DNA from 4 places in the Pseudodesulfovibrio piezophilus C1TLV30 genome. Region 3 is predicted to be linked to each of the others. Evidence: predicted binding sites of a transcription regulator. Region 3 holds the regulator's gene; each other region holds the start of a gene.
The links. Region 3 encodes sigma-54, which starts transcription at its own class of promoters, with help from an activator protein. Its sites were predicted from a motif close to CTGGCACGGNNNNTGCTT; they were not measured.
Positions count from the first base shown of each region.

Region 1: the regulator sigma-54 is predicted to act here: its motif matches at 5,951-5,968, upstream of BN4_RS00565 (VgrG-related protein).
Region 2: the regulator sigma-54 is predicted to act here: its motif matches at 2,202-2,219, upstream of BN4_RS07290 (TadE/TadG family type IV pilus assembly protein).
Region 4: the regulator sigma-54 is predicted to act here: its motif matches at 5,679-5,696, upstream of BN4_RS05115 (motility associated factor glycosyltransferase family protein).

Region 1 covers NC_020409.1:106,080-113,870, reverse strand. Annotated here, with positions in the region: gene pssA (CDP-diacylglycerol--serine O-phosphatidyltransferase) at 1-192, opposite strand, end outside; gene BN4_RS00605 (phosphatidylserine decarboxylase family protein) at 222-869, opposite strand; gene BN4_RS00600 (hypothetical protein) at 1,210-2,235, opposite strand; tRNA gene BN4_RS00595 (tRNA-Gly) at 2,410-2,484, opposite strand; tRNA gene BN4_RS00590 (tRNA-Gly) at 2,527-2,601, opposite strand; tRNA gene BN4_RS00585 (tRNA-Cys) at 2,606-2,680, opposite strand; tRNA gene BN4_RS00580 (tRNA-Gly) at 2,686-2,760, opposite strand; gene dksA (RNA polymerase-binding protein DksA) at 2,978-3,340, shown strand; gene BN4_RS00570 (NFACT RNA binding domain-containing protein) at 3,509-4,888, shown strand; gene BN4_RS00565 (VgrG-related protein) at 4,913-5,896, opposite strand; gene mutY (A/G-specific adenine glycosylase) at 5,998-7,101, opposite strand; gene gpmA (2,3-diphosphoglycerate-dependent phosphoglycerate mutase) at 7,113-7,791, opposite strand, start outside.
Region 2 covers NC_020409.1:1,508,699-1,516,489, reverse strand. Annotated here, with positions in the region: gene BN4_RS07300 (phosphatase PAP2 family protein) at 1-539, opposite strand, end outside; gene BN4_RS07295 (sigma-54-dependent transcriptional regulator) at 641-2,023, opposite strand; gene BN4_RS07290 (TadE/TadG family type IV pilus assembly protein) at 2,277-2,663, shown strand; gene BN4_RS07285 (VWA domain-containing protein) at 2,632-3,900, shown strand; gene BN4_RS07280 (TadE/TadG family type IV pilus assembly protein) at 3,912-4,382, shown strand; gene BN4_RS07275 (tetratricopeptide repeat protein) at 4,653-5,381, shown strand; gene BN4_RS18120 (hypothetical protein) at 5,400-5,645, opposite strand; gene trpA (tryptophan synthase subunit alpha) at 5,955-6,716, opposite strand; gene trpB (tryptophan synthase subunit beta) at 6,839-7,791, opposite strand, start outside.
Region 3 covers NC_020409.1:570,960-578,750, reverse strand. Annotated here, with positions in the region: gene BN4_RS02840 (LptA/OstA family protein) at 116-808, shown strand; gene lptB (LPS export ABC transporter ATP-binding protein) at 808-1,533, shown strand; gene rpoN (RNA polymerase factor sigma-54) at 1,776-3,182, shown strand; gene hpf (ribosome hibernation-promoting factor, HPF/YfiA family) at 3,220-3,759, shown strand; gene BN4_RS02820 (PTS sugar transporter subunit IIA) at 3,763-4,212, shown strand; gene rapZ (RNase adapter RapZ) at 4,232-5,113, shown strand; gene BN4_RS02810 (PTS sugar transporter subunit IIA) at 5,116-5,556, shown strand; gene BN4_RS02805 (PTS sugar transporter subunit IIB) at 5,564-6,025, shown strand; gene BN4_RS02800 (PTS sugar transporter subunit IIC) at 6,051-6,725, shown strand; gene BN4_RS02795 (manganese-dependent inorganic pyrophosphatase) at 6,821-7,741, shown strand.
Region 4 covers NC_020409.1:1,052,284-1,060,074, forward strand. Annotated here, with positions in the region: gene trpS (tryptophan--tRNA ligase) at 1-412, shown strand, start outside; gene BN4_RS05095 (FKBP-type peptidyl-prolyl cis-trans isomerase) at 729-1,157, shown strand; gene BN4_RS05100 (pyridoxal phosphate-dependent aminotransferase) at 1,254-2,444, shown strand; gene BN4_RS05105 (hypothetical protein) at 2,485-3,108, opposite strand; gene BN4_RS05110 (cysteine synthase) at 3,323-5,602, opposite strand; gene BN4_RS05115 (motility associated factor glycosyltransferase family protein) at 5,740-7,509, shown strand; gene BN4_RS05120 (hypothetical protein) at 7,596-7,791, opposite strand, start outside.

The DNA.
Region 1 (7,791 bases), 460 kb from region 3:
GGTCAAACGCGCAACCTTTCCATCCAAACCATCGAAAATACAACTTGAAAGAATGCACATGGCACACGCAGCATAGTCACCTTGGATAGCCCAGGTGAGCCCCAAAAAGCCAATGAACAAGCTGGCCGTAGTCAGCAGGTTTGGCAGGAGATAAACGCTTTTGTGTCTGGGCAATTTCTTTTCTTTAGCCATATTGAAGATTTTTACTATGGACTTTTCGGTTAAATGCTTCGTTTTTCTGCAAGAGCAGTTTCGCCAGCAACGACCTTCTGGCCGACACTGACAGTAGGTACATAGCCGTCAGGCATGTAAAGGTCAACTCTGGAACCAAATTTGATTAACCCAAAACGTTCACCACGTTTAAGCTTATCCTGAGGCTCTGCCCAGCAAACAATCCTGCGGGCGATAAGTCCGGCGATCTGGACCATGGTAAACCGCTGGTTGCCCTTTCCTGTCACAACAACGATATTCCGTTCATTATCAGTGCTGGCCTTGTCGAAAGATGCGTTAACAAACTTTCCCGGTATATAGCGAATTTGTTCGACCTTGCCGGAAACAGGCATCCGGTTCACATGAACATTGAAGACGTTCATGAAGATGGCAATAACCTGACGCTGCTCTCCGGTAATGGGATCAGCTTCTCTGGTCACTTTGATAATCTTGCCATCAGCAGGAGAGCATACCGCATCCGCATTTTCAGGTCCCACGCGTTCAGGATCTCGAAAGAAATGCCCTATGAAGCAGGTCAGGCCCAACAAGAGCAGAGCCATGAACCAACACCCAAGAATGGCGAAAAGTAGTGTCGTAAAAGCGGAAATAATTATGTAAGGGAGGCCTTCCAGGGCCACTCCGACGGACGGTTTATGCATTGACGTCTCGCTCCTTGAATTCTTTTCATTGGTATCTACCTGCAGTCCACGTAAACCGCAAGTTTGTTTTACACTCTATAAGCCGGAATGAACAGAGACGCATTTTCATGACCACATGTCACCCTCAGAGGGTACCGAGTCACTCAGCAAAGAGAAGAAAGCATAATTCCCCCTTCAAACGAGGAAAAAGGAAATTGGTCACTTGAGCATGACATCGGACTTAACCGAATAGAAAAATGTCTCTGCTCTCTAAACAACGGGAAAAGACTCATTAGAATGAAGAAGGAAGGAAGCCCCTCTCACTCGGGACAATTAAATACAAAAAATGGTGAAGACGAGGTCACAATAAAGCGGCTTCGAAATCCCGCCCCAGCTTGTGCATGGGAAGTACTTTCCCTTCGATTATCAACCCCTGAGGAATAAATTCCGAATCCATAAATTCGGCGGGAACAGTAAATCGGTTTTCCTTGGCCAGAATCACAGAGGTTCCCTCAACCCCACTATGCGCTATCAATCCCTCCGGAAAGTACGCTGCCTTATCAGCATTGACACCAACAGCAGCAAAAAATGCACTATATTTATTGAAAAAATTATCACGAGAAAGAGACTGTTGAATCCCAGCAACCATTTCATTTGCGACATAACTTATGGGACGCCCTTGCAGCATTCCATAAGCTCCTGGCCGCGTCGGGTCCGCGAGCATGACACTGCCCATACCAAGAGAGTGGACAAGATCATGTGTCCTTTCACCCGAGATCGTATCCGTCTGATATCCCAAGGTCTGGATATCGGTAAAACCATTGCGATGCGCCTGAATCTGTTGAGCTAAAAGCATGATACCCGTGCCTGCTCCGATATCAACACCAACATATGGACCGCCTGAGGCCTGCGGTGCATCCTGCTGCCCAATAACCGCTCTCATGATGTGTGCGGCTCTGGGAGCATCGGCAAGGACGCGCAAAACCATTGACCACTGACGAAGCCTATTCATCAGCTCAATGTCATCTGCCGGTTCATTCAAACTCTGATGTCGCGAAAACTGTTCATACAGTCGTACAATCTCGGTGAAACCAATCTCTTCTCCATGAGCGCCATCATGCACATAGGAGTAGAAATATTTAACCGCAACATTCAAGAACTGTTCGTCATGTGTTGGCTCATGAGGATCACATAAGCGTTCAAGGTCTTTTACCAAACTTGCCGAGGTATAAAATTCCGGTGCAATCCCCGGCTCGGAAGAATCAATTGCTGCAGTAAAATTTCTGGCCTGCATCCCAACCGACGCTAAGGGAGAATGCACATTCATAAGCATGGATCTGCGGGATATTTTTTTTTCTGGCGTAGCAGTTTGATCTATATAATTCATAGTATTCTCTGACGAGTCTTTGTGTTGGGAAAACTTTGCCGTCATCAGACTCAGTGCAGGGACCATACCGGAGTTGATCTGTTTTCATTAAAAAACATTGGTAAATATCAAGAAAAGGAAAATGCAGAAGAAAAACAAAAAAACCGGCCCTTTCGGACCGGTCATATTTTTGTATGGAGCGGGAAACGAGATTTGAACTCGCGACTTCAACCTTGGCAAGGTTGCACTCTACCACTGAGTTATTCCCGCTTGGGGGAACAGCCGGTTCAGAGCGAACCGGCTGGTATTATCTGGAGCGGGAAACGAGATTTGAACTCGCGACTTCAACCTTGGCAAGGTTGCACTCTACCACTGAGTTATTCCCGCAAGATGGAGGCGACATCCGGATTTGAACCGGAGAATGGAGGTTTTGCAGACCTCTGCCTTACCACTTGGCTATGTCGCCTCTTTTGGAGCGGGAAACGAGATTTGAACTCGCGACTTCAACCTTGGCAAGGTTGCACTCTACCACTGAGTTATTCCCGCCCTCAAAAGCGAATCACTGTTTACCCATGCCCTCTCCGAGTGTCAAGGGTATTTTTTCTTTTTTTCCTGTCGTCTATGCCAATATGAACTAGTTGATTTTTTTTAGTTAATGGAAAGACTTTACTTTTAGAGGCTTTTTGGTATACCTACGCGGCTTAATTTAGTAACTTGGTCAAACTAACTCCCAACCGAATGATAACACCACGGGGAGAACCATATGGACGCTAAAGATCTTCAGTTTTTCAAAGACATGCTCAATGGAATGTTGGATGACACGCTCAAAAAAAGCGAAGAGACCATCGAAGACATGACAGAATCAGGTGAAGTTTATGCTGACCCTGCGGATCGAGCAACTGCTGAATCAGACCGCGCTTTTACCTTGCGTCTTCGTGATCGCGAACGCAAGTTGGTCAAAAAAATTCAAAAGGCAGTTGATCGCATTGATGATGGGGATTATGGCATTTGTCAGGAATGCGGAGATGGTATTTCCATCCCGAGACTCAAGGCTCGCCCCATGACCACTTTGTGCATTAATTGTAAAAGCAAACAGGAAGCCGACGAAGCTGTTCGTGGCGACTAGCCACTTTCATGCTTCTTTGAGGGCCACAGAGCAATGGAGGCAAATTTCTTTCGCTTCCTCGGCGCAGAATTGGCCTCTCTCCTGATTGGCCGGAGAATAGACAAAGTCTTTGCCCCTGCCCCTGGAGTGTGGACCCTGAAAATTCAAAACTCAGGTGACCCTTTACACTTGCTCTTCAGGCCTGCAAAGACGGAAGCGCATCTTTTTCTCTCAGCCGTTAAACCAATCAACCCACCCAATGCAACAGCAATGGCCATGTGGTTTCGCAAACGCTTGCGCAACCGAAAAATCATAGGATGGAAACTGGATTGGCCAAACCTGAGATTGGCACTTGAGCTTTCCCCTCGCTTGGAGCCGGCCAGTGGAAAGTTCCTGGTTCTGAATGCCCGCTCCGGCATGAAATTCACAAATGAATTAATGGAGGGTTTCGGACAATCCCCGGAGTGGCCAGCCTTGGAAGATATCTTGGAAAATAAAGATATCTGGCGTGAATACCCCCACATATCCCCCCCCTTTCGTAAGGCATTATCAAATCTTCCAGAAGAGCAGCGGCATCATTTCTATATGGAAATGGCAAGCGGGAAAATGCCCTTATTCTTTCTTCATAAGTCGAAACAAGGATGGACGTCCCCTCTCTCATGGTCAAGAAAGGAGGAAAGTGAATCGTTTGTATCTGCTCTGGAGGCCGGGAACTCATACGGTGAAAGAACCCTTTTCCCGCTTCTTGAGATGGAAGAAGAAAAACCAGGACAGACCCTTTTGAAACGTGCGCGCAAAAAAGTAGAACGCAATCTCGCCAGGTTGGAAGAAGAAGAAAATCGCCTTCAAAAACTCGCCGATGAAAAAATCAAGGCAGAAGCACTTCAAGCAGAGTTGTATAAATTCAAACTGCTGGAAGGACTTGAAGTCATCACTGCGACTCACCCTCACCATGGGCCACAGACTATTCCTCTGAATCCCTATTTGTCTCCAACTGAAAACATGGAGCATTATTTCAAGTTGGCAGCAAAAGCAGATCGCGGCTTTCCGCACATCCAGCGACGCCGCACTGAGCTTCTTGCCGAACTCAAACAGCTGGAGGCAGGAGGCATCCCAGAAAGTCAGCAACAAGGGAAAAGCCCCCTCCCGGAAGCAACTTCCTCCCTCCCCAAACGATATAAAGGGCTGGCGGTTTCCCTTTTCCGATCATCCGACGGCTTCACCATACTCCGTGGCAAAAACAAACAGGCAAACCACGCCATGCTCAGTCGAGCCTCAAGTCCATTCGACTACTGGCTTCACCTCTCTGATGGCCCCAGTTCACACGTGATTCTGAAACGAGATCACCCAGGTCAGGAAGTCCCACAAAGGACTTTGGTTGAAGCCGCAATTCTGTGTGGGTTAAAAAGCTACCGTCAAGATGATGGTAAGGCAGATATTATGTATGCTTTGGTCAAGGATATCCGAAAGATCAAAGGATTTGCCCACGGGCAAGTGATGGTTGACCAGAGAAAAGGGACTCTTCGAGTGGATCTGGACCCGACTCTTGAGAAACGGCTCGGCGGATAGTGTATTCAGAAAAGCGAAAGCTCTCTACACAACCTGATTAATCTGCGAATCTCCGAGCATATTGAGTGCTAAGGTGCGTTCTGCATTCAATCGATTCGACACAGCCTGTTGTACCCGCTTGGTTGACGAGCTAAATTGTCCCTTACGTCTGTTATAGACGCCTTCGATCAATTTGGCATTAAATTCACTTTTTCCAACAGTTCCAGTGAAGTCATCCATGACCTTATTGAAAATACGAGAGGCACCGGTAGGTCCGTGCTGCACAGAAGTACTCCACAGCACTTCCTGCAATGCCTTGGGTGCATTGTTAAAATCAACCCCGGTTTGCTTGAGAATCATCGCCCTTGCAGGTTCATACGTCTCATTGGCAATAAATTCATGCTGCAGGGCTTCAAAACGTGTCGGATTTTCCGCCGCAAGCGCCTTCCACTCTGTCGGCATTCCTCCGCTTTTGGAGCCTGTATCCGTCGGACCTGCATTTCTCAAACGAGTACTCATAGTTGGTGCTTTGTCGTCAAGGAAAGTCAAAAAGCGATCCATGGTCCCAGGCTTAGACGCTATTTGATACTTACCATAGGACGTTCCCCCGACCCGGTCATATCCAATGGTCGCAACGCCGCCACTGCCAGACTCAAACCGTGCAGAGAGTTCCCCAACGGCTGGTTGAGTTGGTTCTTCAGTAACGACTTTCTGTGGTACGACATTCTGTGTTTGTTGCAACGAGGGTTGAGACTGTCCTGACCTTGAACGCATAATCCGGGTTATCGCGGTCAAAGCTTCGAACATCATGGCGTCCCCGATTAAAGACGAATCAAGGGATCCGGCAAGCCCTCCCTCCGCTCTATTCCGTGTTGCTTCTCCAAAAAGATTCTGTGTCAACTTCATCTGCATATCAAATGCGGTTTTCACTTGAGCAGAGCGCTCAGTGCTCAGCTTCCCAGTGCCACTTTTCCCACTTTCCTGAAGCGCGGCTATGGCGTTGTAATCGGTGATCGACCCGAAAGACATAGTACAACTCCTGCGTCAAAATTTTGGTCAGCCTAAAGGCCTACAAACAGAAGTAAGCAAAAGTTGTGCCCGGCGAGAGAAAAGCCCGATTTAATGAAAAATCACACCGAAAAGGAAAAGAGGGAGGAGTAGCGCACGTCTTCCCGCATCGACTCGAGCAGGCGTCTATGCCCAGAGGGGAAAGCAAAACCATCCAACTCATCCGGCAGGACAAAAGCGCCTTCCGAGGCTTCATTAAAAACAGGGGTAACAGGAGCGGTATCAGTCAGCTTACATAAATAACAATGCATGGTGACGCGATACCGGGTGTAAGAATATTTAATGACGCCAATCTTCTCGTGCGGGATAATATCCAATTCAACTTCTTCCATATACTCTCGCACAAGAGCTTCTTCGGGAGACTCACCACTCTCGATGCCACCACCGGGAAATTCCCAGAGTCCCGGCCAAATATCATCTGGTTTGCGCTTTTGAATAAGGACTTTCCCCGCACTCAAAAGGACACCAGTCGCCATTTCAATTTGAATGCTTTTCTTTTTTGGGGAAAGCACAGGGCGCTTATCGACTGTTTTATTTTTCAAGGCAACACAGTGATCGCTGACCGGACAATTTTCACACAGGGGACGTTTTGAACAGACAAGAGCACCAAGTTCCATAAGAGCCTGATTGAAAGTCCCAGGACGTGCCTCAGGAAGTATTTGGCACACCTGTTTGGCGATCTCATCTTTGGCAGCCTTATCGCTGACAGATATTTCAATATCCAGAAGTCGGGAAAAAACGCGAAGGACATTCGCATCAATTGCCGGAACAGGAAGCCGGAAAGCTATGCTGGCGATGGCTCCGGCTGTATACTCTCCCACACCGGGCAAAGAACGTATATCCTCAGGAGTCTGAGGGAAATCCCCTCCATATTCCTGAATGATAACTGCTGCGGCTTTTTGAATATTTCGTGCCCGTGAATAATATCCCAGCCCTTCCCACGCTTTGAGAATCTGTTCTTCATGAGCTTTCGCCACAGACTCAATATTAGGGAATTGATCCATCCAGTGCTCAAAGTACCCAATGACTCTATCAATCTGAGTCTGCTGAGCCATGACCTCGGATATCCATGTCCTGTATGGCGAACGCTCCAGTCTCCATGGCAAAGCCCTCGCATGATGATCATACCATGCCAACAAATCTTTCGTGAATATGTTCCCGTTCATGCGGGAGAGGATTACCCGCCCTTGGCCTGATTGGCAACTGCCTCGGCAGCCTTGGCGGCGGCTTCCTGATCACCAAGATAATAATGCTTGATGGGCTTCAGATTATCATCAAGCTCGTAAACGAGAGGAAGACCGGTCGGAATATTGAGTTGGGTAATCGCATCATCACTCACCTCATCAAGATATTTAACCAGCCCCCGCAACGAATTACCATGGGCCACAATCAACACACGTTTACCGGATTTTATCTGAGGTTCAATTGTCTCGAACCAATAGGGCATGGTGCGCTCAATAGTTAATTTCAGACTTTCACTGCAAGGAATATCCTTTTTCGCCATACTTGCATATCGAGAGTCAAAACCAGGAAACCGTTCATCATCCATTTCCAGCATGGGAGGAGGAGTATCAAAGCTACGTCGCCAGACAAACACTTGATCATCACCGTATTTGGCCGCAGTCTCTGCCTTGTTAAGCCCCTGCAGAGCCCCATAATGACGTTCATTCAATCGCCAGGTTTTACTCACAGGAAGCCAAAAAAGGTCCATTTCTTCCTGAACCAGCCAAAGAGTGCGAATGGCCCTTTTCAATACAGAGGTATGGACGACATCAAAAGAAAAGCCACCTTCCTTAAGGAGTCTGGCCCCCTCTCTGGCCTCCTTGACTCCCTGCTCAGTCAAATCTACATCCGTC
Region 2 (7,791 bases), 940 kb from region 3:
AAGGTCATGATCGGGAAGCCGATGAAAGGCTGCAACCATTGCCATGGATCAGTGCCGAGATGCAGCCAGCGGTCCAACTCGCTCAAATTCGTATCAAGATGGAAGGGGATGACGGCGGGAATCATTCGTTTGAAGTTGGCAAAGGTTATGAGCATGAGAATGAAAAGAGCAATGGCCAGAGTCGCTCCGAAGAGGCGATCAAGAGTGAAGAATTCGTCTTTTAATTTTCGCATGACATGGGGAAACAGTTTCTCCGGCATGTCATGGATTTCGGCTTTGAAACAATAGATAATAAAAAAGAATCCTAGGGTCAGGGCAAACAGAAAAGCTGCTGTCCCGTTGTACAGGGCGAAATGGGCAAGTGATTCCAGGTGGAATATCTCTATATATATGAAGAGGGCCAGGGTATACAGGCTAACAACAGCTATGGGGATGATGTGAGCATGAATGTTTGCAAGAAGAATGGAGAAGGCGCGCCCACCAAATTTCAGCGTAGAGACTGCCGATCGGTGAGTTGTTGCCTGCAAGGTTTGGAGCATGGGAAACCTGCCAGATGGGTTCAGGGAACATGGGCGCGCACGAACTTCTCATGCGTCAAGAAAGACTCCAAAAAAAATGGATTCTTCCTGGCTATGGGCCATTATGCCTTGAATTGTGCAGGATCCATGCCGTGTTTCTTGAGTTTGTTCCAGAGATTTTTTGCTGAAATGCCGAGCGATTCGGCTGCGTCAGTCTGTGTCCCCCCGGTGAGACGCAGGGCGTTCTCGATGAGAGATCTTTCATATTGAATAAGTGCCTGTTTGAGTGGGAGGGAGGTTTCAGGCAGTGAGAGTCCGGCATCCTTCTGCGGTTGTTTGTTGGAAAAAGCCTGGTCCACTTCAGATGGAGTAATGACGGATGAAGTGCAGAAGATGGCGGCGCGTTCCACTGCGTTGGCAAATTGTCGGATATTGCCAGGCCAGTCGTAGTTGAAGAAAATTTCCATGGCATCGGCAGATATCGCGCTTATATCAGTGCCAAGGCGGCGGTTAGCTCGATCCAGAAAAAAATCTGCCAATTCGGGCAGATCAGTCTTGCGTTCCCGCAGCGGGGGCAGGATCAGGGTCGCGACATTCAGTCGATAGTAAAGATCGCTTCGGAAGTGGCCTTGAGCGATGCGCTCTTCAAGATCAAGGTTGGTGGCTGCAATGATGCGAACATCGTATTTGACCGGTTTGGCTCCTCCCAATCTTTCAGCCTGTTTCTGTTCAACGGCACGGAGGATTTTAGGCTGAAGGTGCATGGGCATTTCGCCGAGCTCATCCAGCAGAATGCTGCCTCCTTTGGCCATCTCGAATTTACCGTGCTTGACAGATGTCGCGCCGGTGAAGGCTCCTTTCTCGTGTCCAAACAATTCACTTTCAATGAGATTTTCCGGGATGGCGGCACAGTTGAGCTTGACAAATGGTCCCTTCCCCCGGGTGCTCATGGCGTGAATGGTATCTGAAACCAGTTCCTTGCCGGTTCCGGTTTCTCCCATGATCAGAACATCGGCATTGAGTTCCGCGACACGGGCAATCCTTTTCTTGATGGCCTGCATGGGAGCTGATTGGCCGATGATATCATGAAGGGGGCTGGTTGAACCGCGCTTTTTCAATTCTGCCAGCTCCAACTGCATACGGCGTTTTTCCATGGCGCGGCGGACAACAACCTCCATTTCACTCAGAGAGAATGGTTTGGTGAAGTAGTCATAGGCTCCATGTTGCATGGCTTGAACGCCGGAATCCTTGGAGGCATAGCCGGTCATGACAATGACATCCACTCCGGGGGCGGCGTCGGCGAGGTGGGGCAGCGCCTCCAGCCCGGACATGCCTGGGAGTTTGATGTCATGCAGTATGAGGTCGTAGTCTCCAGCTCCAGCCTTGGTAATGCCGTCTTCGGCAGTCGGTGCCGTGTCGATCTCATATCCCTTGTCTGTCAATGCTTCGACCAGCATTCCTTGAAAAGCGCGATCGTCATCAACAATCAGTATTTTTTCAGCCATACCCTCTCCTCCTTTGTCCCCTGCCCTGTATAATACAGAGTTTATTCCATTAAATCCACAAAAAATAGATGGGCAGGCCAGGTGTGGTGGCAATTCCAATGTTTCATTTTTTTTGTTTCTTGCAAAAAAATGTTTTATATCAGGTAATTGCCTATTTAAATAAAGATATTTATCGTCAATGGCATATCCATTGCTAATGCCGAATACACAGCTCGTTTCGGGCTGGAAGAATCGCTGACAAGGAGATTGGGCAATGAGAAAGAGAAACTTTTCACGCCAGGGGCTGGCTGCGGTGGAATTCGCCTTGCTGCTTCCGGGCTTTGCCTTGCTGCTCTTCCTGATTATTGAAGGTGCCAATGCCATGCATACATATTCAAGTTTGGTCGAAGCGAGCCGCGAGGGGGCACGTTTGGCACTGATGGATGGTGAAACATCTGAAATTGAAACACTGGTTCGGGCAATCACAGATGACCTGAACTCCGAGGCTCTGCGGACGTCCGTGACGACCGATACGGCCTCCAACACCGTGACTGTCGAGGTTTCCTATGATTACCAACCGTTTGGCGAGTATGCCATCGAAATGCTCACTGGCGAGGACTCGCTCACTCTTGCAGCGCAAACAACCATGCCGCTTCCCTGATAATTCCCGTTGTGGTGCCACGAGCATCCTGCTGGCTCTGCTGGTTCCCGTCATTCTCGGAATGGTGGGGTTGGCTGTGGACATGGGGAATATGTATGTTACGCATACGCGCCTTCAGGCCGCTGTTGATGCAGGTGCTTTGGCAGGAAGTCTGGAATTGCCATATGATCCTGACATAGACAAAGGGCTGGTCAAGCAGGCTGTTACTGACATGATCCATACCAACATGCCTGCTGCCGTAGTCCAGCAGGTTTCTCCCGGCACGGAAGTTCGCAGTGTCGTGGTCAAGGCCAAGGCTGAGGTCAAGCTTCTGATCATGGGCTTTACCGGTATCGCCGATCATTGGGTCTCGGCGTCAGCCGCCGCAGGTTTCAATAAGCTCGAAGTAGTTTTTGTGGTCGATAATTCCGGCTCCATGAAAGGCACGCCCATCAATTTGGTCAAGGAGGCGTCCATTGAGTTAACAGAGTTGCTCATGCCGGATGGGGCAGACCCGGACACCAAGGTCGGTCTGGTTCCCTTTCGCGGCAAGGTGAAAGTGGGAGATGATGTCGATGGTCTGGATGGTGGCTGCCGCAATGCGGACGGAAGCGTTAATAACGGCATCAATGATGAGTTCATGGATGACTATTACGCGCTTTCCTCTCGATACCGTCGTTCCATTGATTTGGATACGTGTTCGGATATTCCCGAAATCATGCCTCTCTCCCAGGACAAGGACGAGATCATTTCGGCCATCAATCAACAGACTGCCACCGGAAATGCCTCTGGCACGCTTATCTCCGAAGGAATCAAATGGGGGCGAAATGTCCTGACGCCGGAGGAACCGTACACCCAGGGTGGTGACAAGGAAGATATGCGCAAGATCATGATTGTCCTGACTGATGGGGATACGGAAGATGGCGAATGCGGAGGCTCCTACAGGGCCTCGTATCGACCGAATAATTATTGGACCAACGCCTACTTTGGTATGGGCGTCGATACGGCCCATTGTGAAAATGGCGGTGTCCTGAATGAGGAAATGCTCGCTGAGGCCGAATTGGCTAAGGATGCGGGAGTTGAGATTTTTTCCATCCGCTTTGGGTCTTCAGATAATACCGATGTCAGTTTGATGAAGGAAATTGCCTCCAGCAAAACAGGAACGGATGACCATTACTTTGATGCACCATCAGTCTACGATATCCCGGATGTCTTCAAGGAAATCGGGAAGCAGTTGGGCTGGCGGCTCTTGAACTAGGGAGAACAAGTATGAAACAGCGTAGCAATATTGCCCGTCGCAGAGGCGTCACCACCATTGAGTTCGCCCTTATCATTCCATTCATTTTTGTTTTGGTTCTCGGCATGGTCGAATTCGGATCGATCTTTTATTCGTGGCTGAGTATTCAGAAAGCCGCCCAGGTCGGAGCACGCTTTGCCGCGACCGGAGTGGGAGATGAAGAGGGAAATCGCTTGTCGCAAATCGTTGCCGAGACCGAGAAATGGCTGACGGCACTGGATAACGGAGCAAAGGAAATCACTGTCTCTTCCTGGCCCACAGCCAGTGCCACTGGTGATGGTGTGGAGAATGATCCCGGTGGGCCGTGCGAATTGGTCCAGGTCTCCGTTATATATCATTATCATCCCTTTACTCCTTTGGTTGGGGATGTCTTCCCGGAGGTGATCAATCTGGAAGGCCATGAACGAAAGCTTAATGAGCCGTGGAAGCCTTGTGGCGAATAGTGTCCTTTTCCCAATTTATTTGGCAGATTCCCATCGGTCTTTTTTCGAACGGATAAATATTTCCTTATAAATTTATTTTAATAAAAGGCCCGGCTCGGTATACTCTTTACGTGTACCGGGTCGGGCCTTTTATTTTTATTCGCAACAGCTTGTGGTTATGATAAGAATTATTGATTTTACTAAGGCTGTGCTGTACATCCTTGACTGTGAGTATTGATATATCCACGGCACGTACAATCATAATGGACATGACGGAATGGAGACTCGACTTTGAGTGATTATCCACAAATACTCGGTGTCTATTCGCTTCAATTGGAAGCGGAAATAGGAACCGGCGGCACGGCAGAGAAGCGTTCGAATATAACATATTGGTATGCTCGGCAGATCTCACAAAAGGAATTTGAGGTGCAACCGCTCAATGCGCATCATGTCCCTTCCGGCGTCCGAACCGTTCTTGGCGAGCTTGATTTTCTCAAGCAATACACCCCGGAACCTTCTTATTATCAGATTCATACTGTCCCTGCTCTTGAGACTTTGGCTCGAAAGATCGAACAGGGCGAGCAGGCCTTTTCCGCTGGAAATATGGATGAAGCCGAAGGGCAGTTCATCAAGGCGTTGATGATTGATGAGAAGAGTATTGATGCCAACTACGGATTGGGCGAGGTCTACTCACACACCAAGGAATTCAACAAGCTCAAGCGGGTCTTGAATACTCTGCTCGGCATCTCCGAGGCATTCACCTACGAGCATCGTCAGAAATTCAATAAGTTCGGCATCAGTTTGCGAAAGAACGGCCACTATGATGAATCGATTCGGTACTACAAGAAATCCCTGGAAATCGTGAATGACGACGAGAATGTCCATTTCAATCTTGCGCGAGTCTATTTTGAAAAAGGAATGAACGAGCCGTGCATGGCGAGTCTGAAAGACGCTTTGAATATCAATCCTCAGTTCATGGAAGCGCAAAAGTTTTTGAGATATTGCGAAAAAAACATGTGATAAACTGGGGACAATTTTTCAGCGGTCATCATCCCGAGCGATATCGACCATATCGTAGAAGATGATACTCAAGATGGCAGACCATCCCACGACATGAAAGAGTATGTTGCCTGTTGTGCTCAATGAAGATTCGATAGAATTCAAGACGGCACTGATGAGGAAGACGGAACAGGTTAATAAAAGGACACCCATCATATGGCATGCCCAATACATCACTCGATTTTTTTGCTCTCGATAACTGATAGCGGTCCACATCTGCATCATGGTTGCCCATACTATCGGAATCGCAACAAAAAATAAAAGTAAATTGCTTTCGTTCGGCAATTTGAAGTCGAGATAAAACTCGAAGTACAACACTCCTGTTATGAATATGAGAAGATCTCTCATAAGGACGAATAGAATCATCCGGTAAAACTAGATGAATTTGCGTGTACAAGCAATGTCCTTGGCACAGACAGAGAGTGCCTATGCTGACCACGTGGGTATTTTATTCCTCTACCGCACAGGATATTCTCAGTGAATAAGCATAAAAAAGCCCGGAAAACCGGGCTTTTTTATGCTTTCATGTTTGATTCAAGTCCAGGGAGCCATGAACTCCTGACTCGATTTGCCGCTTTCTATGTGGCTGATAAGCGCTGAACCGAAAACCGCCGCGTCCAGAAGCCCTTCAAATTGGGAGAGTTGATCAGGGTGTTTGATCCCAAAACCCAAGGCAATGGGGACCGTGAATATTTCGCGGGCTTCGGTCAGTTTTTCCTTAATACGGGCAGGCAGGGATTCCCGTTGACCAGTGGTGCCGAGGACCGAGACAAAATAGCAAAATCCAGTAGCACCCTTGGCATAGAGTTTCATGCGTTCCCGGCTTGTATTCAATCCGATAAGCGGGACCAGAGCCACTCCGTGGGATTCGATGGCTTGCTTGACAAAATCGGCTTCTTCGTAGGGTAAGTCAGCGATAATCAGTCCTGATACCCCAGCGGCCTCACAGTCCGCGCCGAATTGCTCCACTCCGTATTGGTAGACCGGGTTGAGATACCCCATGAGCAGCAATGCCGCATTGAATGAGCCTTTGCGCTTCTTGAGGCCTTCGAATATCCAAGTTAGGTCGATGCCGTCCTCCAGGCATTGGAGGGATGCTTTTTCCACCACTGGGCCATCGGCTACCGGGTCGGAAAAGGGCATGCCTATTTCAATGATGGATGCGCCTGCTGCGTCCAATTCTTCAAGTTCCTTCCAGAACTGTTCCCTGTTGGGGAAACCAGCCGGAAGAAATGGGATGAGGCCCACGGACCCTTTGGTCACAGCCTCGTCTATTTTTATTTGCATGGGATTCATATTTTACCCCTTCTTTACCACTGGCGTCTTCGAGTGCGCCAATGTGTTGTGGTGATGTGTCGAGTTCCCTCACGGGGATGGAGTGCACAGATGCCTGTTGGGGCTGTCTGAGTTCTCCGGCTCTACAGAATCTCGTCCAGTATCCCGAGATCCTTGTCTCCGCGACCGGACAGGCACACAAGCACGGACTTGCCTTGAAGCATCTTCTTGTTTTCAATGGCGTAGGCCACGGCGTGAGAAGATTCCAAAGCCGGGATGATGCCTTCACGCTGGGAAAGTACTTTGAAGGCATTGATGGCCTGTGCGTCATTGATGGTGACATATTCACCACGGCCGGAATCGTGCAAGTGCGCGTGTTCCGGTCCGACTCCAGGATAATCCAGACCTGGCGCGATGGAGTGGGACGGCAAAATCTGTCCTGTTTCTGTCTGTAGCAGCTTGGTCTTCATTCCATGCAGGATACCGTCCGAGCCAATGCTCAAGGGAGCGGAATTGTCACACCCCGGTTCTCCTGTTCCTGCTGCCTCCACACCTATGATTCGGACGGATGCATCGGGGATGAAGTGGTGGAACATGCCGATGGCATTGGAGCCACCTCCGACACACGCGACCACGGCATCGGGCAGAGAACCATTGTTGCGATCCATGAATTGCTGGCGGGCTTCTTGGGAAATGATCTGCTGGAATTGGCGAACCAGTGTCGGAAAGGGGTGTGGTCCGGCAGCGGTGCCAAAGCAGTAGTGCGTGGTTTCCTGATCGGACAACCAACGGCGCAACGCCTCATTGATGGCGTCCTTGAGGGTCTTGGTGCCGGATTCGACAGCCACTATCTCCGCACCCATGAGTCGCATCCGGTTGACATTGGGGGCTTGACGGACCACATCCGTGGCCCCCATGTAAATAATGGCCTTCATATCGAGCATGGCGGCCGCGACAGCCGTGGCCACGCCATGCATGCCTGCACCGGTCTCGGCCAGCAGTACATTTTTTCCCATCATCTTGGCTAGAAGGCCTTGTCCGAGGGTGTTGTTAATCTTATGTGCGCCGGAATGATTGAGGTCTTCCCGTTTGAGCC
Region 3 (7,791 bases):
CATCATGGTTGCTGCATCTTCGGTTTACGCCGATGGGTGGGGGGAAATCCGTGAAGCCACTCAGAATTTGAATGTTCGAGCCAAGAGAACTGCTCAGAGTAAACACAGAGTCACCTTGTTAAAAGGACAGAAAGTCAAAGTTGATTTTGTTGAAGGGAATTGGGGGGCCGTCTTCGACCTCAATGCCACCGCACATGACGAGAAGGATGCTCTTGGATATTCTCATATGCGTTTTTTGGCACCGGCCCAGATGAAGCAGGAAAATGAGAAAGATATCGTAGTTTCTTCAATACCTTTACCTCCCAGTGGGGAAGGTGAAGTCAAGGCCGACGTTCAAGCAGAAGCTCCTTTTTCACCAAGTGCATTTGGTGTCACTCCGGGAAGAGTTCCTATCAAGATATCTTCAGAACGCATGATTTATGATGAGAGTGGGAAGATGGTTTCTTTTGTTGGAAATGTCGTTGCTGAACATGGTGATTTAACTCTTTGGGCCCATAAATTGTCTGCATACCTTGCTTCGAGCTCTGATAAAAAATTTTCGGCTGACAGTATTGATAAAATCGTAGCAGAAGGGAGTGTGAAAGCCCAAAAAGGGCGTTCACGAGGATCATGTGGCAAGTTGATTTATTTTGTCAGTCGTCAAGTGCTTCGGATGGAAGATAATCCTCAATTACAGGATGGTCCTAACAGTTTAACAGGTGACGTCATTAATTTTTACGCCAAGGAAAATCGAAGTGAGGTTGTTGGTGGAAATGGCAAGAGAGTACAGGCTGTTTTTATGACCCCTGACAGTGTCAAGGTGCAATAATGTCTGATGGTTTGATAGCAACAAATCTGTCCAAAAGGTACGGCCAAAAGGAAGTTGTACACGGCATAAATCTGGAACTGAATCCACAAGAAGTCGTTGGATTGCTTGGGCCAAATGGTGCAGGTAAAACAACTACTTTTTATATGCTTGTTGGGATTGTTAAGCCAAATACTGGGCAGGTTTCTTTGTCGGGGAAAGCTCTGACGAATAAACCTTTGCATGAGCGGGCTCGGCTTGGGGTGAGTTATCTTCCTCAGGAAAATTCTATTTTTAAAAAACTATCAGTTCGTCAGAATCTCGAAATAATACTTGAACAGACGTCTTTGAGTTCCAAGGCTCAGAAAAAAAGAGCTGAAGAGTTGATGGAGATGTTCACTATCAGCAAACTTGCGGATCAAGCAGCCATGTTTCTTTCAGGAGGGGAAAGACGTCGCTTGGAAATTGCAAGAGCGCTCATAATGGATCCGAAATTTATTTTGTTGGATGAGCCTTTTGCCGGTGTTGACCCTATTGCTGTTATTGATATTCAGGATATCATTTCCGTTCTGAAAAGCATGGGGATAGGGATTCTTATTTCTGATCATAATGTTAGAGAAACATTGAATATTTGTGATAGAGCATATCTTGTCTACGAGGGGACTGTTATTCTCGAAGGGACTCCAGATATTATCGTGCAAGACAGTCGAGCTCGTCAAATCTATCTCGGTGAGGATTTTCGTCTTTGATTTCTTTTTTTTGTGCCTTTCAACTCATTGATGATTTACACATACCGTAAACATTGGTACACTTCTTTCATATCATTTTCTCTTTCTCATTAATCCAATAGTTACAATATATTACTCAAGGAATGGCTTGCTTACAGATTTTCGCTGTGGCATAGTAGCAGCGAGATGTAGTAAAAAAACTATTAATGTAGAAGAATATAACTTGAAATATAGATCTTGTTTAGTCTTTAAGGCTTCATAATATGGGACTTGAACTCAGACAACAACTCAAGCTTTCTCAGCAACTGGTCATGACTCCCCAGTTGCAGCAGGCCATAAAGCTGTTGCAACTTTCTCGCCTTGAGCTTTTGGAAACTGTTCAACAGGAACTTCTGGAAAACCCTTTTCTGGAAGAAACAGAAATTGAGACAGAAATCCGAGAGAAAGAGGAGTTAACTGAATCTCAAGCAGAAGAAGAGCTTGTGCGGACAGCTGATTGGGAAAATTATTTGGGAGAATTCTCAAGTACTTCTAAGCAGGCGTCGGCACGTGATTCCGAGGTACCTGAAGAAGGACTTTCTTTTGAGGCTCGGCTTGCCTCAAAACCCTCACTGGATGGGCATATGAGCTGGCAAATGAGATTGTCTAATTTCTCAGAATCAGAAATTGCTATCGGTGAAATCATTATCGGTAATCTTGACCATAATGGCTATCTTCAGGCCACTAATGAAGAAATTATGAGCATGGTCGATGCTTCGGATGAAGAAATTGAAGCTGTGATTTTGCGACTCCAGCGGTTGGACCCTGTTGGTGTGGCTGCTCGAACGCCACAAGAATGTCTTCTCGTGCAAATGGATGTTTTAGGGCTTGATGATCCTATTCTGTTCTCCTTGGTTAAGGACCATCTGGAAGATCTCGAAAAAAACCGTTATAAGCCCTTAGCTAGGAAATTTAAAATTTCCATGGAAGACCTCAAGAGTTATCTTGATTTAATGCAGACGTTGGATCCTATGCCTGGGACCAATTTTTCCAGTACAGAACCTCACTATGTAAGTCCTGATGTCTTTGTATACAAGTACGGTGATGAATTTGTGATTATCCTTAATGAGGATGGGATGCCTCGATTGCAGATGAATTCATTTTACATGGACACTATGCGGGATGTTGCGGATAAGGAAAAAGATTATTTTCAGGAAAAGATGCGTTCTGCCGCGTGGTTGATGAAAAGTCTGTACCAGAGGCAGAGAACGTTGTATAAAGTAGTCGACAGCATCGTACGATTTCAAAGAGGTTTTTTTGAAGAAGGAGTTACAAAACTCAGGCCTTTAATTCTTAAGGAAGTTGCTGAAGATATCGAAATGCATGAATCCACCGTGAGTCGGATTACCACAAGTAAATATGTTTCGACTCCTCATGGTATCTTTGAGTTGAAATTTTTCTTCAACAGCGCATTGGATTTGAATGATGGTTCGCAAGTCGGTTCAGAAAGTGTTAAGGCACTCATCAAAAAAATGATAGCGAACGAAGATACTAAAAGACCGTTAAGTGATGAAAAAATTGGTGAAATTCTTAAGGATGAGCTTGATGTTAATATAGCTCGACGTACTGTTGCCAAGTACCGTTCAGCAATGGGAATTGCATCTTCTTCAAAGCGTAAACAATATTTCTAAGTTCAGTTTCTTTCACCTTTTGAACAGGAGGTAGTGTATGAACATAAGCTTCACTTTCAAGAATTTTGAGCCGTCTGACCATTTGAAGGGTTATGCACAAAAGAGATTTGAAAAGATAGGTAAGTTCGTTCCCGACTCCGAAGCAGATCTCCAAGTCAATCTTTTAGTAGAAAAGTTTCGGCACAAGGCTGATGTTATTTTGAATGCTGACAACATTCATATCTCTGCATATGAAGATTCAGAAGATATGTATTCTACCATTGACATGGTTTTGGATAAGCTTGAGGCTCAACTGCGTAGAATGCGTGAAAAGGTCAAGAATAGAAGCAAGCAGGCTCGTGGCAATAAGGTTCAAATGAACTTCTTTTCATATGACGATGTGACAGGAGAACATATACCTACAATTGTTGGCACTGATAGTTACGAAGCAAAGCCAATGTCAATAGATGAGGCTGCGGAGCAATTAAACACGTTTGATAATGAATTCCTCGTTTTTCTGAATGCGGAAACTGAGGATGTTAATGTAATTTATAAGCGAAAGAATGGCGATTACGGATTAATCGACCCTGGTAATTAAATTATGAAACTCGGTGATTATTTAGAAAAGAATTTCGTTCTTTTCAATCTCGCCTCTGATACAAAATCTGAGGCTTTGACAGAACTTCTCGCCCCTATTGGCGAAGCATATCCTGAGATGGACACGGACCAAGCGGTTCGTGTCCTTCTTGAACGTGAGAGCCTGGGAACAACCGGCATTGGTGACGGGATAGCCATTCCTCACGGCAAACTTGAAAATATCGAGAAGGTTGTTATCGCTGTGGGACGAAGTCTCCAAGGGGTCGAATTTGAAGCCCTTGATCATAAGCCATGCTCAATCTTTTTCCTTGTTCTTGCACCTGAGAATAGTGCTGGTATGCACCTTCGTATATTGGCCCAAATCTCACGCATTCTTAAGGATGAGGCTTTTCGAAAACGTTTTATTGAGACTGAATCTCATGATGAGTTATGGCAACTTCTCCAAGATGTTTAAGGTCTTTTAGGATGATTTCTTGATTTCCCACAATTCTTTTCCCGTTGTTGTCGTTACAGGTATTTCTGGTTCCGGCAAAAGTACAGCACTCAAGGTCTTCGAAGATTTGGGTTTTTTCTGTATTGATGGGCTTCCTTCGAGTATGTCTGCTAAAATTGCTGAATTAATTTTAAAGCAGGATTCAAAATACCGAGGGTTGGCTCTTGGGATGGATATGCGGCAACTTGAGTTCAATGATGGTTGGAATCATGCGCTCAAAGAGTTGGCTGCAATGGGAATTGTTCCTCAAGTTCTTTTCTTGGAGGCAAAACAGCCGGAACTTGTTCGACGATATGCCACTACCAGACGGCTCCACCCTTTGGAAAGTCAATCCCTTGGCCTTGATAAAGCTTTGGAGAAAGAACGAAGTCTTCTTGAACCTATTCGAAGCAAAGCTGATCTCGTTTTGGATACAACTGACTACTCTGTGCATGATTTGAGAAGAGTTTTGCAGACAAAGTGGACAGCTATTGAAGAGCTTGGCCGGGGTATGCGTGTTCACATCATCTCTTTCGGTTTTAAGTATGGCGTTCCCACTGAAGCTGATTTCGTTTTTGATTTGCGTTTTTTGCCTAATCCATATTTCGATAAAAACTTAAAACCACTTTCCGGGCTGGATAAGTCTATTCAAAGTTATGTACTTGAGAGTCAAGTCGGGAGCGATTTCAATAGTAAATTTCAAGATTTTGTAACATACATGCTCCCTCTCTATGCCGATGAAGGACGATATAGAATTACGCTCTCTCTTGGTTGCACAGGAGGGCGGCATCGGTCGGTTTCCGTGGCAGAGTCATTGCTGGCGACCTTGAAAAAAAAGGGATATGCAGTGACTATTGAACATAGACACATGGAACTGGGATAAAAATGATTGCTACATCTGGAAATAAGAGAACTTCAGAAGTCGGAGTGGTGCTTGTCACGCATGGAGTGTTTGGTAAGACGCTCCTTGAAGCTGCGATAACTGTTTTAGGCCCCCAAATGAATTGCCAGGCTGTTGGAGTTGACGTGAATTTAGGGGTTGATGAAACAATGGACTCAATCCGGAGAGCTATCCGATCTGTTGAAACAGGAAAAGGAGTTGTGGCACTCACAGATCTTTTTGGCGGGTCTCCAACAACCATGAGTCTTTCACTCATGAAATCAGAGAATCTCGAAGTTATTACTGGTGTTAATTTGCCCATGCTTGTTGCAACGTTGCAGTCTCGAAAGATGGAAATAGATGCTGTTGCAGAAAAAGCTAAGGCTGCAGGAATACAAGGCATAAAAGTCGCAGGAGCCATGCTGCGGAAGAAAACAAAGAAATAGGTTGGCCGTGACACTTGTTCGCATTGATAATAGACTTATTCACGGCCAAATCATTGAGACTTGGCTTCCTTATACAGGGGCAAAGGTAGTCATTGTTGCAAATGATGAACTGGCTGGTGATACATTGCAACAGGAAATCATGTCCTTGGCTATACCCCAAACAGTCTCAAGCCTTTTCATCAGTATTGAGGATCTTGCTCAAGAGATAGGGATGCTTGAGGCGGGGAATATCTCTTCAATACTTGTTCTTTTTTCCAATTGTTCAGACGCCAAAAGAGCGTTTGATTTTGGGTTTGACTATACTAGTCTTAATATTGGAAATGTTCATTATAGCCCTGGGAAAAAACAGATATCCCCAAGCGTAGCGCTTTCCGATGCTGATGAAAGTTGTTTGAAACAACTTTCAAAAAGGGGAGTCATTCTTGATTTTCGTTGTGTCCCCAACGATCCTGTGCAGGTGAGGTTTTAGCCATGATCGAGAGCAATTCTTACCTTTGGTTTGCACAAGTCGCTTTTTTTTTGCCTTCTTTTCTCTTTTTAGGGTCTCGCTCAATGTTGGTCTTCTAGAACGTCCTTTGGTTATAGGGCTTTTTTGGGGCTGCTTGACCGGGAATTATGTCAATAGTTTTAATATTGCCATTTTTTTTGAACTCTTCTGGCTTGATCTCATTCCCGTAGGCACATTTATTCCGCCACATTTGACCGCCGCGACTTTTTCAGCTCTCTCTCTCTCTACTTTTTTTGGCCTGACACACCCCGCAAAAATAATGGGTGTTCTTTTTGCCAGTATGCCCTTAGCTCTGCTTGGAACGCGTGTTGAAGCATGGTTTAGAGAACAAGAACGAGGAAGTTATAACAGCTTGCTTCATTGGGCTCGAAAGCCAAATACAAAGGATCTTCCAGCGAGACTCATTTTGCGTTCAGTGCTCCGTTCTTTGCTCCTTTCTTGGGGAGCGTTTTTTTGTGCGATACTTGTTCTAAAATTCACATTCAAGACTGTTTTTACTCTTTATCCAGCATTTCTCACGTCTATAGATATAACCTGGCCGCATTTATGGATCGCTGCCAGCATGGGGGGGCTTATGGCTCTTCGTTTGAAAAGAGCCTATGCTGTTTTAACTACCGGGGTCATTTTAATTACCCTTTTCGTACTTTATGGACGTTTTTAGCTTGGCACCTTGCACAGTTTGTGATATTTGGCACATTCTATTTCAAGGCGAATATTCCTGATCACAGGATTAATTTAATTAGGAGGATTTTAGATATGGCTATTTTGGTTGTTGGACACAAGAACCCGGACACCGATACTATTGCTTCTGCGATTGCTGTCGCCGATCTTTTCTCTAAGCGTGGCCAGGAGGCCAAGGCTATCTCCCAAGGGGAAATCGCCCCTGAGACAGCTTTTGTGCTCGAAAAGTTTGGTCTTGCTGCACCTGAAATCGTAACCGATGCGACAGATCAGCAGATTATTCTGGTTGATCACACTGATATTTCTCAAACTATTGATAATCTTGATAAAGCTGAACTGATTGCTGTAGTTGATCATCACAAACTGGGTGATGTCACGACTTCGAATCCTCTCGAGATGTGGGTTTGGCCTGTCGGCTGTACTGGAACTGTCATCAAATCCATGTATGATTTTTATAATATTGAAATTCCGGCTAATGTTGCTGGGATTCTTCTGTGTGCAATCTTGAGTGACACTGTCATGTTCAAATCTGTGACTTGCACTGATCAGGACAAAGCCGCAGTTGAAGCTTTGGCAAAGATTGCTGGTGTTGATGATGTTATGGCTTTGGGCATGGAAATGTTTAAAGTCAAATCAGCGGTTGATGGTGCTTCTCCTGAAGAGCTGGTCTTCCGTGATTACAAAGACTTTGATATGTCCGGAAATAAAGTTGGTATTGGTCAGTTGGAAGTTGTTGATCTGTCCATGCTGGATGCACACAAAGAGGCCCTTCAGGCTGAGATTGAGAAGGTGAAAGCTGATGGACGTCATTCAGTTTTCTTGCTGTTGACTGACATTATGAAAGAAGGCTCTGAGATGCTTATTGCATCTGATGATGCTGCCGTTGTCGAGAAGGCTTTTGGCATTGCCCCCAATGGGACTTCTGTTTACCTTGAAGGGGTGATGAGCCGTAAGAAGCAGGTTGCACCTAACTTCATCAAGGCTTTCGAAGCCTAGTAAACGACCTACTGATTGAAGCGCAAAGTACGCCCGGTGTGGATAGTCCA
Region 4 (7,791 bases), 480 kb from region 3:
CGACGGACGCAAAATGTCCAAGAGCTACGGCAACTCCATCAAGCTTTCTGAGCCGTTGGAAGAAATTTTGCCTAAAGTTCGGAGCATGAAAACCGATGAGAACCGTCTGCGGAGAACAGATCCGGGGAACCCGGATATCTGTAATTTATACCCTTATCACAAGCTAATGACCGACCCAGCCAAGCTGCCCGAAATTCAGGAAGGATGTCGTAATGCGTCATGGGGATGTGTGGACTGTAAAAAGGTTCTCATGGAATCCATGGAAAAATTCCTGACACCGCTCCATGAGCGCCGTGCAGCCTGTACAGATGAACGAGTGGCAGAGATTCTGGAAGCCGGTAACAAGAAAGCGACCGAATTCGCCATGAAAACCATGGATGAAGTTCGCAGTGTTCTGAATCTGGACTTCTAATTCCGAATCTGGACTTCTATTATATAGATATATCCGGGAGCCTTTTGATACAAGGCTCCCATTTTCCATACTGTTTCTCCCCCTAGTGCTGCTGAGACAAATTTTCAGATGAATTATTTGTATTGCAGTGTCTTTAACGATACAGAGATGGAAACCAGTAACCCGCCTCGTGCGTCCTCAGTCATGGAACGCACCATCCCAGTAAAGACGATACGGGATGTGGGGCTGGGATAAGGGGAGAGGGGTGCCCTAAAAGACAGGCTCCTCTCTCCTCTTACTCCAGCCGCTGGAGGACCAACCCCCCAAAGGAGTTAACATGACCGCACAGCAAGGTAGCACCGTCAAGGTTCATTACACAGGTACCCTCAAGGATGACGGCAGCCAGTTCGATTCAAGTGAAGGTCGTGAACCGCTTGAGTTCAAGTTAGGCGAAGGTATGGTTATCGCTGGCTTTGAGCGCGCAGTCCTCGGCAAATCAGTCGGCGAGACCGTCTCCGTGGAGATCCCGCCAGAGGAAGGCTATGGTGAGCCTAATGATGAGCTTGTTTTTCAAGTTCGCAAGGAACAGATTCCACCCAATGTCGAATTGGAAGAAGGCATCATGCTGGAAATCCGTTCGGAAGACGGCACACCTGCTTATGTGCATGTGACGACAATCGAAGAAGATCTGGTCACTCTGGATGGCAATCATCCCTTGGCAGGAAAAATCCTCTGTTTTGATATAGAGGTTGTTGAAGTCATCTAATATATTAATGATTGATTGATATCACATTCAAAACCCGCTTCGGCCTTTATTGGACCGAAGCGGGTTCTTGCACAAGAGACAACAGGACGAAAAGTGATGAGTATTTCCAAACGATGCTGCGAATTGACCCCATTTCTTGTCATGGAGATTCTTGAACAGGCCCAGGCCATGGAGCGCGCCGGGAAGTCCATAATCCACATGGAAGTGGGCGAACCCGACTTTGATACTCCTGACTGTATCAAGCAAGCATCATGCGAAGCGCTCGACAAAGGGCAAACCCACTACACACACTCGCTGGGGATACTGGAACTTCGAGAAGCCATAGCCGAAGATTATCGCATGCGCTACGGCGTCACTATTGACCCCGGAACCATCGCGATTACACAAGGAACAAGCCCCGCGATGCTGGCGCTGTTCTCCTCAATTCTGGAAGATGGCGACAAGGTCATCACCTCGGACCCATGCTACGCTTGTTACGACAATTTCATCACGTTTGCCGGTGCCGAGCCCATCAAAATTCCAGTGCGCGAGGAAGACTCTTTCCAGTTCAGGGTTTCAGCCATTCGCGAAGCCATTGAAACCAATGAAAGTGTCAAAGCAATTCTCATCAATTCCCCGGCCAACCCAACTGGGACGCTGCTGTCTGCGGAACGCATGCAGGCCATTGCTGATCTGGCAGAAGAAAAAGGTCTTTGGATAATTTCCGATGAAATCTACCATGGACTGGTCTATGAAGGAAAAGAACACTCTATCCTGGAGTTTACAGATAAGGCCTTTGTCCTGAATGGATTTTCCAAACTCTACGCCATGACAGGATGGCGATTGGGATACATGATCGCACCGCACGATTTCATTCGTCCCCTTCAGATCATGTGCCAGAATTTTTTCATCTCCGCCAATACCATGGCTCAATGGGGAGGTGTGGCCGCACTCAAGAAAGCGGACCTCGACGTCGCACGCATGCACGGCATCTACAATGAACGACGTATTTACATGCTCGACCGTCTCAAGAACATGGGATTTCATATCAAACACGACCCAACCGGTGCATTCTACGTTTTGGTCAACATGCGCCACCTGGCAGCCAAATTTGACGGATCATCACTGCAACTGGCTTACGACATGCTTGCAAACGCTCAAATCGGAGTGACACCAGGCATAGACTTCGGCAAAAATACCGAAGGGTTCATTCGCTTCTCCTATGCCAATTCCATCGAGAATATCAAAGAGGGCATGGATAGACTGGAACGCTATCTGATGGCCCACTCGGACGTCCATCCAGCATAGAAAAACAGAGGCCGTTGGACAATAACGGCCTCTCCTCTGCTTAGACGACGATATTCAACCCGGTATACGAACTTGTTCCCTGTCCAAAGCCGAGAACAAGCCCTCCCCCATCAAACCAACTGGTCGGGTCACTGTTGTCCTCATACCACCAGGAAAGAGATTCCTGCTGAATATTCTGTTTCAACTCCGTTGCACTCAACTTTGAGTTGGAAACACTGGTCAACTTTCCAAGCTGGATAATCTTTTGAAATTCGTCAATCTTGTCTGGATTATCCTCAAAATACTGATCAATGATCGCCTTATCAGGATGTCCACTGGTCACAGTCACCTTGCCGGTTGTCGGATCGTACGTCAGTGGATACTCTGCATCGGGGTCAACGCCAAGTTCCTCAAGGTCGGCCTTGACTGATTCGTCCCAAGCCTCCTCCAATTGCTCCCGATATTCATCAACATCCTTGAAAGAGAGCTTTCCGTCATTTCCTTTGGGAACCTCTGACAGCAGCGACTGAATCTGACTGCTAATCTGAGACTGCCATGTCGTGCTTGCAGAAGAACTGCTGCTCGCACTACTTGAACTTGACGTAGTTGAAGAATTCCCCAGTGTGGTTTGAAGCAGGGAATACGTATCCGAATAATTGAGAGAACTAATGCCATCAGTGGACATAACTGTTTCCTCTTCTCTTGAGGTTACGGGAAATATTTTCCTGCTTTGTTAAGAAGCATAAGACGTGCCATCGAATATTAAGACATGACGGGGGGGGGGTGAAGCAACCATGGAGGGGCCAGAAAGAATCAAACTATGCAACAAATAAAAGGGATCGGTTCCCCGATCCCTTTTATTTGTTGTGGCAAGACGTTATTTCGTTACAAAATAATGGCTATTTCCTGAAGACACGAGGGAAGGTCGAAGTATCTTCCAACCGAAATCCCGCTTTGGATATTTCATTTCGCAAGGCATCCGAAGCTGAAAAATCCTTTTCCTCACGGGCTTTTTGACGATCAGTCAAAAGCCCTTTCACTTGTGCGGGAAGGTCTGAAAATGGAAGAGGCATTTGCGCATGGTCAAGAATACCGAGAAGACTATCCACGCCCAGCAATTCGTCAAGACAGAGACGAGCGCTGGCTGTGTTCAGCTGTCCAGCCGAAGCCCATCCGTTGACTCGTTTCACAAATTTAAAAAGCACTGGCCAAAAATGATGCAAGGCGAGATCATCACTCACTGCCGCCTTCAAGCCCGCTTTGAGATTGAAGACTGCCTGCCTGACTCCCTCGGAGACGTCTTCTCCATTCACATCCAAAGCCAGAGTGAGTGCTATTGCCCCTTCCTGAATCCTCCGCCAATTACGCGCCCACATGGTCAGATTCTCATCCGAAGCACAAAGCGGCTTACGACTCGCTACAGAGAGGAGCCAGAAGCGGGCAGCATGAAACCCACCGAGTTTTTCAGCCACGCTTGCCAAATCCTGATCAGCGCAGTCTGTAGACTGCTGACACACAATCCAGGCCTGAAGTTCACGCCCCGAGGCTGACCAAATTGCACGAAGATTCTCCAGATGAGGGAATCGATGTTTTTCACTCCCAATAATTATATCGGTACGCGGCATGGCTGTCAGAGCCATGGCTGCATGTTGCAGAAACCAACTGGGACGAACATTTCCCCATTGGGTTTCCAACACTTCCCCCTGTTTGAGATCAAGGAGAGAAGCACGTTTGAGCAGGGTAAAATCCAGCGGATTATCTTTGACATAGGCATCGAGATCGACTGTCCGGCCACCAGAGACCTTATCCATATCGACAGTCCCGATCTCGCCATACCGCTTGTCACGGAACACATCGAAATAAACCGATCGCAATTTCTCGTATGCCAATCCCTTACCCAGTAACTTTCCACACAACTCCACAGACATGGTGTTGCTTGTCGTGGAAAGAGGGAATTCAATGGCCTGCGTCACCCCCATCTGAGCAGCACGGGCAAGGATATCTTCTCGACGTTGCATGGCAAAAGAGCTTCGTGATGTATGCTCCTTCCGAGCTGCCGCCAGTGTTCGATCATCCATGTCGGTCAATCCCACGGCAGCTTCAGTCGGTACTCCCCGTGCCGCTAACTGCCGTGTCAGGACATCAAGAAGCACCACCCGTCGCCATGCATCCAGCCCATCCGGGTTATCCAGGCTCGGTCCCATTGAATAAAGACCAAGCCCTCCCGTGATGGTAATTTCCTTCTCTGCACCTGATGCCATGTCAAAAACGTTCATCCCACTCGCCGCTCGTTGGCGATACAAATGAGTAGAAAGATATCGCTCCCCACTATCCGGGAAAATGGTGACCACAAGCCCAGTATCCAAACGTTCTGCCAACTGCATGGCTCCGGCCATAGCTGCACCGGAACTCATGCCCGTGAAAAGTCCCTCTTCACGGGCAAGGCGGCGACAGGTTTCAAAGGCAACCTCGTCATCAACATGCACAATCTCATCGAGCCATGCCTTATTGTAAATACCTGGAGGATAGGACTCCAACATGTTCTTCAGTCCCTGAATCTTATGACCCGCGTTCGGCTCTACCGCCGTCACATGCACATCCCCCATCTCGTGCAACCGTTTGGCAACTCCCATGGCTGTTCCCGAGGTACCAAGAGTCATGATGCAATGAGTCACCGCACCATGGGTCTGATCCCATATTTCAAGACCAGTACCAGTATAATGGGCATCGATGGATGCGAGATTGTTGAACTGATCCATCAGGACATACTTGTCAGGTTCCTCGCGAGCGTAGCGGTACGCCTTTTCTATAGCTCCATCCGTTGACAGATGTCCTGGGGTCAACTCCAGCTCCGCACCATAGGCAGCCATAATCATCTTTCGTTCTTCACTGGCTGTCTCGGGCATAAGCAATTTAATGCGATATCCCTTGATGGCAGCGACCATCGCCAGTCCGACACCGGTATTCCCCGACGTCGCCTCTATAATAATCTTGTCTCGTGTCAGCTCACCAGACGCCTCGGCAGCCTCAATCATGGCCACTGCAACCCTGTCCTTGATCGATCCCCCGGGATTCTGAGACTCGATTTTAGCCAAAATCTTGACATTCGGATTCGGATTGAGGTGGCGTATCTCCACCATCGGTGTGCCACCGATCAGCGTCAGCAGGTCTTTATTCATGGCATTCCCCTGAAATCATGGGCAAAGTATTATCATTGAGTTCCAGCACAGTAGGGCATTCTCTCTCTCTGCGCAACTGGCACGTAACATGCAAAACCCTGCAAAAAAAAGCACAACTTTCTACGAAAGGATTTGGCATGACCGCTTACCCTCATTTACAGCCCAACATAGAATACCTCCAGCGTACAGGAAATCCAATTTACCAATGGCTCACTGCGCAGGATTTTCAGCAGGACAAGTTGTTGAAAAATATTTTCATCAATAAATTCGGAATACACGATTGGCGCATGGAAACAGGGCAAGGAATGTTTGAAGCAATGCCTCCCCAAGGTATTTACCAAAACTGGATTCACAATGAAAAACCGGATACTTCAGCGACATTCATAGTCGGTGCAAACCTCGGTTATGGAGTGAACCACATCCTTTCCAAAACCCCGGACTCTCACAAGGTCATGCTCCTCGAGCCTCGCGCCGAAATGATTTTAGCCTGCCTGGGACAAACAGATTATCGTCCTTTTTTCGAAGCCAAAAAATTCCACATCCTGGTTCCTGATCACGATTTCATCAATGAAGTCATCCGCAATCTCGACCTCCAGTTCATCTATGGTCAGATTCACCTCAAGGCTGATATTCCCAGCCAACAAATGGGGCCAGAGTATGCTCGATGGACACGCATCGTCAGAGATAAACTGGAAAACTTTTCTCTGGAACTGTCTACTCTACGTTTCAGACAAGACATTATGGTCGGAAATGAAATTCACAATTTCAAAAGGGCCTTGAAGGACGGATCCCTGAAAAGTCTGCAAGGCAAGGCTCAGGGAGTTGGCGGCGTCATCCTGGGTGCAGGTCCAAGCCTGGAGGAAAATGTTCCGGCCTTGAAAGCCAATCGCGGTCACGTTTTGTATACCTGCGCCCTTCAAACCGTTCCGGTACTTCACCAACTGGGATTGAAGCCGCACTTTTGCGCTGCCATTGATTACGACAAGAGTATGCTTGATGTTTTCATGCGACTTGACCCCGACTTTGCGCATGACATTCCTCTCATATATTCAACCAAGCTCAACCCGGAAGTCGTCAAGCGATATCCGGGTCCCACTCTTCCCCTGTGGACTGTGGGCGGCATGGGAACCTATGTCATGAAAGAGCGTGATCTGGTCCTCGACGCTGGCGGCAATGTTTCCGTCACCCTATCACGCCTATTGCGGTGGTGCGGAGTCAGCCACATGGTCATGGTCGGCCAGGATTACGCATGGCTCAACAACAAATCTCACGCAGCAGGCCATCACCACCATTCAACCAACATGAAACTGCAAAGTTTTCACCAGACCACCACCAACATGGATGGCGAAGAAATTCTGACCACCGTACAATACATGACAGCCAAACGTGAGTTGGAAGACGATTTACGCCAATCTTCCTTCCCCGTGTACAATATCTATGGCGGCGGTGTTCCCATAAACGGCACCAAACCCATCGACATTGCAAAGGCGTACAAGCAGGGAATTCTCGCCTCCGCTCCCGGCAGTGTGGATCGTTTCATGACAGAGTTGGTAAGCTGCAAGCATAAGGGAGAAAGCATCTTCTTCGAACCAAGAGGTCCACGCTGGTCTACATCCCTTCGCAATGCGGAAAAACATCTCGGTAAATTATTCAAGAGCCTGACGGCAAACCAAAAGGATATTCACGAGACATTCAAACGTGTGGAAATGTTCATCAAGCAAGACCCTCTCTATATGCCGTACCTTTTCAATGAAGCCATTGACCTGGCAGGACTGACCCGTGCCAAACAAAAGTACGAGATCAAGGATTTTCCCGAATTCAAACGTATTGCCAAATGCGTGATGAAAAAAGTGCGCGAAATAGATCGACTCGTCTGCACTGATCTCAAAAATCAGGATGTGGCCTGATCCACTTCTCAAAGAGAAAAAGAGCGGGCCGTATTTCTGAAAATGCGGCCCGCTTGTTTATGGATGGAGAGGGAGTCGTCGCTCTATCAGGGTCTCTTCTTACGACGAACGAGTAACCAGAGTACCAGGAGTATGACTGCGCCGGTTCCGAAGACTTCCACGTTGGAAGCCAGGAACATGATGCGACCGACCAGGTGCTGATGCTCCTTATCCGTCACCGGAATCAACCCCAACCGACTGCCCGTAATGGAAAGGATGGCATAGGCAATGGCACCATCCGGA